Linked DNA regions of Desulfosporosinus acidiphilus SJ4. The protein of the gene in region 2 interacts with the protein of the main gene of each other region in a pairwise test. Links are inferred from orthologs where the notes say so. Each region holds a gene or a part of one and is shown on either strand. Other genes may lie near its edges.

Evidence for each region. The genes of interacting proteins can lie anywhere in the genome.
Region 1: the proteins of recR (region 2) and recO interact in binary tests that used the Escherichia coli proteins (3 or more experiments, as listed by UniProt). The link is inferred for Desulfosporosinus acidiphilus SJ4 from one-to-one orthologs.

Annotation. Positions count from the first base shown.
Region 1 is NC_018068.1:4,155,487-4,159,298, reverse strand. What follows is about bases 763-3,687. They hold recO (DNA repair protein RecO), read left to right. Parts: upstream 763-1,808; coding sequence 1,809-2,567; downstream 2,568-3,687. Other genes in these bases: glyQ (glycine--tRNA ligase subunit alpha), read left to right, coding at 3,395-3,687; DESACI_RS19055 (DUF4342 domain-containing protein), read left to right, coding at 2,545-3,039; DESACI_RS24330 (hypothetical protein), read left to right, coding at 1,349-1,600; deoC (deoxyribose-phosphate aldolase), read left to right, coding at 763-1,248. In the rest of the region: GTPase Era, read left to right, coding at 1-602; more of deoC, read left to right, coding at 604-762; more of glyQ, read left to right, coding at 3,688-3,812. UniProt on the Escherichia coli protein: Involved in DNA repair and RecF pathway recombination.
Region 2 is NC_018068.1:16,422-20,688, reverse strand. Bases 855-3,709 are described here. They hold recR (recombination mediator RecR), read right to left. Parts: upstream 2,653-3,709; coding sequence 2,056-2,652; downstream 855-2,055. Other genes in these bases: dnaX (DNA polymerase III subunit gamma/tau), read right to left, coding at 3,049-3,709; DESACI_RS00095 (YbaB/EbfC family nucleoid-associated protein), read right to left, coding at 2,660-3,001; DESACI_RS00105 (pro-sigmaK processing inhibitor BofA family protein), read right to left, coding at 1,709-1,963; nifJ (pyruvate:ferredoxin (flavodoxin) oxidoreductase), read right to left, coding at 855-1,443. Outside these bases: more of nifJ, read right to left, coding at 1-854; more of dnaX, read right to left, coding at 3,710-4,267. UniProt on the Escherichia coli protein: May play a role in DNA repair. It seems to be involved in an RecBC-independent recombinational process of DNA repair. It may act with RecF and RecO.

The DNA.
Region 1 (3,812 bases), 4.1 Mb from region 2 along the record:
GTTCCGGAGAAGAATATATTATTGAGATGCTTAAACATACAAAGACCCCTGTTGTATTGGTATTAAATAAGGTTGATTTGTTGGGTAAGGAGCAATTAGTACATAAAATTCAGCAGTTTTCAGCTTTGGCTGAGTTTAAAGCGATTGTCCCTATTTCGGCTAAAACCGGGGAGAATACTGATGAATTACTGAATGTCATTTTTAATCTTATGCCTAAAGGCCCAATGTATTATCCGGAAGATGAAGTTACAGATCAACCGGAACGGTTCATTATGGCTGAATTGATTAGAGAAAAGGTTTTACAGTTAACGAGAGATGAGATCCCTCATTCGATTGCGGTCGTGATTGAAGAGGTCCAAGAAAAAAAGTCTTTGGTTAAAATTAGGGCTTTGATTATCGTCGAACGCGAATCTCAAAAAGGGATTGTTATCGGGGCAAAGGGTACACAATTAAAAGCCATTGGAAGTTTAGCGCGTCAGGATATAGAGGCTTTGTTAGGAAGTCCGGTCTTTTTGGAACTTTGGGTTAAGGTGAAGAAGGATTGGAGGAATCGAGCCGATAGTTTGCGCAATTATGGATATGGAAAGGAACGAGACGAATAAGATGAGTGAAATTAATATAGCGGGAATGACCGATCATACGCTTTTGAAGCCGCAGGCTTCAGAAAAGGATATTGTTGCTTTGTGTCACGAAGCGCAAGAACATAAATTTGCAACGGTATGTGTAAATCCTTCGTTTGTTCAGACTGCTGCTAAACTTTTGTTTGGTACGGGAATCGGCGTGGCCGCAGTTGTAGGATTCCCGTTGGGAGCAACATTCACGGAGACTAAGGTTTCTGAGGTTTTTATGGTTAAAGCTCATGGGGGCAAAGAAGTTGATATGGTTATTAATATTGGATGGGCCAAGTCTGGTAAGTGGGAAGCTGTTGAGCGGGATATTTTCCGGGTAGTTGAAGCGGCTCATTCATGTGGCCTTTTGATTAAGGTAATCATCGAGACCTGCTTGCTTACGGAAGAGGAAAAGAAAATGGTGGCTGAGATTGTCAAACGTTCGGGCGCAGATTATATTAAAACTTCCACGGGTTTTGCCGGCGGCGGAGCCACTATTGAGGATGTGCGAAATCTGAAAACGTGGGTTGGGGAAAATGTTAAGGTGAAGGCTTCTGGGGGGATAAGAACAAAGGAATTTGCTCTGCAATTGATAGAAGCAGGTGCAGAGAGGTTGGGGACGAGTGCGGTGCTTAAGTAGGAGACTTGTATGACAGAGCGCTCAGTCGTACGACGCAGAGCAAACTAGCCGTTCCAGCGACTGGTTTTGGGGAGCGGGGTTCCCACCATAAGCGCCATCCATGGCGCTATGGCGGCGGCGCACGTCCTATGCGCCGCCCCGTGTCTGGGGTGGGTCGCTGGAACGGAGTTTGCTGACTGCTTACGTAGAGACTTCACGCTCTTGTCATACTGCGTCTCTGGGCTTAGGGTCAGGGGAGATGACGGAGAAGTTGGGGAGACGGCACATTAATGTGCACCGTCTGAATTGGGGAAATCTCTGTATGACGACGGGGTCGGTCACCGGAACGGAGTTTGCTGGGCCGCTTACTTAGAGAATGCGTGCTCTTGTCATATGTGTCTCTTGACTTAGGGGTGATAGATACAAATCACTTAATCCTTGAATTTTGAAACGAGAGTGAGACAAGAGAACCGTCCCCCTGTCTCACCTGTCTCGACCCCTGTTTCGAAAAGTGTGTCAAAAGGACCGTCCCTCGTGTATAGTTGGGTTATAGATAAGAAAGAATAGAAAGGGTTGAGGGCGTGGCCGTTTATCATGCGGACGCGTTGGTGATTCGTAGCCGAGAGTATGGAGAATCGGATCGGGTGCTCACGCTTTTTTCCCGGGAATTGGGGAAGCTTCAGGCTGTGGCGAAAGGGGTACGAAAGCCTAAGAGCCGTCAGAGGGCTGGGGCGCAGTTATTTACATATGGTGATTTTTTAATTCATAAGGGGAAGACTCTAGATACGGTGAGCCAGTGCAGCCCGAAGGAAAGCTTTTCCTATCTCTGGACAGATCTTGATCGCTCTTTGACTGCGACAACTATGGCAGAGCTATTGGATGTTTCGACGATTCTGGGACAGCCTAATGCCGAACTTTTTACGCTGACGCTGAGTTGTTTATTTCTTCTGGAACAGTATGAGACATCTCTTTTGCTTAGTGCCTATGCCCTGCGTTTGTTGGTGATATTAGGGTATCGTCCGCATTTGGGGGATTGTGTAGAGTGCGGTGAGACGTTAAAAAGTGAGAAGTTGTTTTTTAGTTTCGAAGCAGGCGGTACGCTTTGTGAAAGCTGCAGAAAGGGTTATTCGGGACGTATTCTTCGGGCTGGGAGTCTTGCTTTTATGCGTCAGCTAATTCAGGTCGATCTCGCTAAGCTTGAACGGCTGCGTTGGTCGGCGTGGATGAGGGAAGAGATTCTGGAGATTCTGCAGCATTTTCTGGAGTATAAGTTTGAGAGGCCGCTGAAATCATGGAGAATGGGAAATACTATCAGTGATGACTTTGGACGACTTATCTGAACTTATCGTGGAAAGGAAGGAAAAGAATTTGAGTGAAGCGTTGTGGTCGGAGCTTGAAAAGATGGATATTCTGCGGGAACGTATGGGTATTGGATACGAGGAAGCCCGTGCTGCTTTGAATTCGGCTCAAGGTGATGTAGTCAAGGCTTTGGATTTTTTAGAAAAGGAACGGGATGGGAGAAAGCCATGCGAGGAGTTTCCTGATCGAGGGCAGGAAATCTGGGAAAACGTCAAAGCCAAAATGCAAGAGTTTAATCGCACGAAGATTAACCTCAAGCGAAATGATACCACCGTGTTAAGTCTTTCTGCGCCCTTGGGGGTGGCTTTGGCTTATTCTGTTTGGAGGAAACCCGGTTTGCGAATGTTGGCTCTTGCCGGAGCTGTGGGAGCAGCGTTAAATCATTTTCATTTAGAAGTTGATTCGATCGACAAGTCTTCTTATAATGATGAAACGTTTGAATTTCATGGCTGAAGAACATAAAACATGAACATAAAATTTATCAGGTAGAAATTACCAACATGGGTTTGACACAATTATATTTACAGCATATAATTATCATTAATTAACTTGAAAATGCGATGATGGGCAGGAAGTTTGCCGGGAATCTCTTTAGAGAGTTCGGTCATGGTGGAAGCCGAATGAGATTGGTAAATGGGGCAGCTCTGAGCGTTATAAATGAAGGGGACCCTTGGGGTCAAACAGGGTGGAACCGCGGGAACAAGCTCTCGTCCCTGTAGCCGGATAGGCTATGGGAGTGAGTGCTTTTTTATTTGCCGAAATTCATTCCCAGAGTGACAAACCCTATTTTAACCTAGGAGGCTGGACTATGAAATTTCAAGATTTAATTCTAACACTTAATCAGTTCTGGGGTGAGCAAGGATGCATTATTGCCCAACCCTATGATGTGGAAAAAGGGGCTGGGACCATGAATCCGGCCACGTTTTTGCGTGCCCTTGGTCCTGAACCCTGGAATGTGGCGTATGTTGAACCATCGCGTCGTCCAACGGATGGACGGTATGGTGAGAATCCGAATCGTTTACAGCACTATTTTCAATACCAAGTTATCCTCAAACCTTCGCCGGACAATGTTCAAGAGTTATACCTGCAGAGTTTGGAACGCATCGGAGTTAATCCTAAGGAACATGATATCCGTTTTGTTGAAGATAACTGGGAGTCTCCGACCTTGGGTGCTTGGGGTCTGGGCTGGGAGGTTTGGCTTGACGGCATGGAGGTGTCTCAATTTA
Region 2 (4,267 bases):
ACCTGTTACATAGTAAGGAGACTTAATGGGTTTTTTCCCAAAGCGTACGTGAGAAACCGTGATGCCTCCTGATTTCTTACTGTCATATTGGAAATATGCCTGAGCATAGAGCTGGGTATGGTCACCAATAATCTTAATAGCTTGTTTATTGGCACCAACCGTTCCATCTGCACCAAGACCCCAAAATTTACAAGCAATGGTTCCTTCCGGAGCAGTATCAATAATCTCATCCTCAGGCAAAGATTTAAAGGTTACGTCGTCGATAATACCAATCGTAAATCCATTCTTTGGTTCGTCAGCTTTAAGGTTTTTATAAACGGCCAATACTTGGGAAGGAGTCGTATCCTTAGAACCTAAACCATAACGACCGCCAACAATGACCGGTTTTTGTTCGTGATTATAGTATATTTCTTTGACATCTAAATAGAGGGGTTCACCCAGAGCGCCAGGTTCTTTCGTTCTTTCAAGAACTGCAATTTTCTTGACAGTTTTAGGCATTACATTAAAGAAGTACTTGCTGGAGAAAGGATTAAAGAGGTGAACTTTTACAACCCCAACTTTTTCCCCTTTAGCCATGAGATAATCCACGGTTTCTTCAATGGTGTCACAGATTGAACCCATAGCAACGATTACATATTCAGCATCTTCGGCACCATAATATTGGAATGGATGATATTCACGGCCGGTAAGCTTTTTATACTCTTGCATGTAATGTTCTACAATATCAGGAACTGCATCATAAAACTTATTAGAAGCTTCACGACCTTGGAAATATACGTCAGGGTTTTGGGCTGTTCCGCGTAAAACAGGATGTTCCGGATTCAAGGCATTGTCGCGGAATGCTTGAACTGCATCCATATCTAATAACTGACCGACTTCCTCATACTCCGGTATTTCAATCTTTTGAATTTCATGGGAAGTACGGAAACCATCGAAGAAGTGTACGAAGGGTACACTTGCCTTAACTGTCGCTAAGTGAGCAATATAACCCAAGTCTAAGGCTTCTTGGACATTATGTGAGGAAAGCTGGGCAAAACCGGTAGCACGAACAGACATTACGTCCTGATGATCGCCAAAAATAGAAAGGGCGTGAGTTGCCAAAGCCCGGGCACTTACATGGAATACACAGGGAAGCAATTCACCGGCAATCTTATACATGTTAGGAATCATCAAAAGTAAGCCTTGTGAAGCTGTATAAGTAGAGGTTAATGCACCAGCCTGGAGTGAACCGTGCACTGCACCAGCAGCACCTGCTTCGGATTGCATCTCCACGACTTTAACAGTTTGTCCATAAATGTTTTTCCTTCCATGAGCAGCCCATTCATCGACCAATTCGGCCATTGTCGAAGAGGGAGTAATGGGAAAGATGGTAGCGACTTCAGTAAATGCATACGATGCATGAGCCGCTGCTTCATTTCCATCCATGGTTTTCATTTTAGCCATTTTTTTGTTTCCTCCTAATCATGTGATAAATTTAATTTTTACCAGGGTTTCGGGCTTCCTTTTTCTATTTCTCTCAAAGATTCTTCATAAAATGAAATATTAGAGTTTGAGGAAGAAATAGAATTTTCATAAAACGTCCAGAAAAACAGACGTAGGGAACTACTTCGCATTTAAGTCGAATAGTTCCCCTTTAGTAATTTTAAGTATACCTCTGAATTGTTGAGGGAGTCAAGAAGTAATAATAAAAATTGTTTAACTTTTTAAGTCAAATACCTAATAACTGGAGAATTGATAAGGTTAATACTCCTGGAAATCCTAAAAGACCAACAATTATTATTGTAAAAAAATTAATTGGTATTGAAAATCCTAGAATACTTAAAAGAAAATTAAATAACCAAAGTCCAACAATTCCGCCTAGACTATGAATTATGACTTTTAAGATAATATTTGGCTTTCCGACAACTGAACGAATGGTAAATCCTATCAGTAAGATGAAAAGTCCAAGAAAGACCAGAGTCATACATTTTCCCCCTTGTCTGGTGCTAGTCCATAAATATGCGCCAGCCAGACAAAGAAGAACACCCAGCCATTTCTTTCTTAAAATTCACTCACTTAGAGTTGACGCCGTCCTTCTAACGCTCGAGCAATAGTCACTTCATCGGCATATTCCAGATCACCGCCCACGGGTAATCCATGAGCAATCCGGGTCACTTTAATTCCTAAAGGTTTTAACAGACGGGCTAAATATAAGGCCGTAGCTTCTCCTTCCACCGTGGGATTTAGAGCCATAACCACTTCCTTAACGCCCTCTAAACGCTTCAAAAGAAGGCTAATGGTTAATTGCTCCGGTCCTATACCCTCCATTGGGGAGAGCACACCATGTAAAACATGATACCGCCCTTTAAATTCTTTAGTCTTTTCTAAGGATACGACGTCCCTGGGATGTTCGACAACACAAAGTTCCGAGGAGTCTCTTTGGGGGTTCTGACAGAGTACACATGGATCTTGATCAGTAAAGTTACAACAAATCGAACATTTTCTTATAGAATGATTCGCGGCGTGAATAGCCTGTGCCAAATCTTCGGAAATCCGGGGCTGCTGAAGAAGATAAAATGCCAATCGACCCGCTGTCTTTGGACCAATTCCCGGAAGGCGTGCAAGACAACTGATAAGATCTGCCAAAGGCTGAGGGTAATTTAGAAAATCCATAGTTCACCTAGAACAAGCCGGGGATCTTTAAACCACCGGTTAATTTACCCATTTCATTATTGGCCATTTCCTGTGCTTTTCTTAAACCCTCATTCACTGCGGCCTTAACAAGGTCCTCCAGCATCTCGACATCAGTCGGATCAACGGCTTCGGGATTAATTTTCAATTCTGTTAATTCCATTTTACCACTCACAATCACTTGAACCATTCCACCGCCGGAAGAGGCATCCACAGTCTTGTTTTGAAGCTCCTCTTGTGCTCTGGCCATGTCTTCCTGAAGCTTTTGGGCTTGTTTTAACATTTGATTCATATTTCCACCCATACCACCCATACCTTTAAACCCTGCCATATCAAACACATCCTATCTTATTATATTGTGCATTGCACTAGCAATCGTTAGTCTTTTATAATTACAAGATCCTCACCAAACATATCCTTTGCTTTATCTATGAGATCTTGATCTTGTTGTTTCTTATCAGGCAGCTCAGAACTCTCTTTTATTTTGAATTCATTTTCCATTACATTGGTTATACTTAGGTCCATCCCAAAAATCTGCTGCAATGATTCTTCAATGGTCTGCCGGTTTTCTATTTGATTAACCTTATCTTTGTGAAAGGAGCATCCTTCTCGAAAAGCAATGGTTAGCACATTCCCTTCAAGTTGAACAGGTTTGCCTTCTAACAAAAAAGCTTGAGTAGATTTCTTACGACGTCTTACTTGATCTAAAACATCATTCCAACGTTCGCGTAAATTCTCAATCGTCAAGATTTCCGATCCTGCTGAAACTCTTTTCTCTGTCGATGTGGTTTCAGTCTTTACATCAATAGCATTCTTTTTCTTAGACGAATCATTATTAACATGATCAATTTCAGCAGCATGATCAACTTCAGCGGGGTGGGTAGATTTTATATCATTTAATAAATGGACGTTTTTACCACTCAATAGTGTTTGCACATTTTTTTCTAATAACGTTAAGCGGTTTAAAATTTCCCCTTGTTCACCTATAATGTTTTGCCCCTCATGTATCGTCTGAACTATTAAAAGTTCGGCGGCTAAACGGGCATTTGAAGCGTATTTCAATTGACCTTCGCCTTGCATGAGAAGTGAAATCCAATGTAATAAGCGAGATATCGGTACCTGCTCACTTTGTTTAACTAAACGTTCCTGAATTTCCGGAGCCACCAAAGGAGCAGCTCCTGTTGTCACATTCAAAAGCATTTGGCGAAGATAATCTAAAAGTTCCCGGATAATTTGCCTCGGATCACGGCCTTGCTGTATCCCGTCCGTTAAGATCGCTAAGCTTTTTCCATAATCCAAGGTCATTAAACTTTCAACCAACTCCGAACTAAAGGTCTCACCAACCATACCAAGGACCTGGTAAACTTCCTTGACACCGATTGGGTCATCTTGAAGAAGACATTGATCTAAAATGCTAAGTGCATCCCGTAGACCACCTTCAGACTTTTGAGCAATCACCTGTAACGCACCAGGCAGAATATTACGTCCCAGTGATTCGCAGACAAGAGTCAGCCGGCTGGAAATGTTCTCTACCGAAATACGATGAAATTCAAAACGTTGTACGCGGGAAAGAATTGTTAATGGTATTTTTTGCACC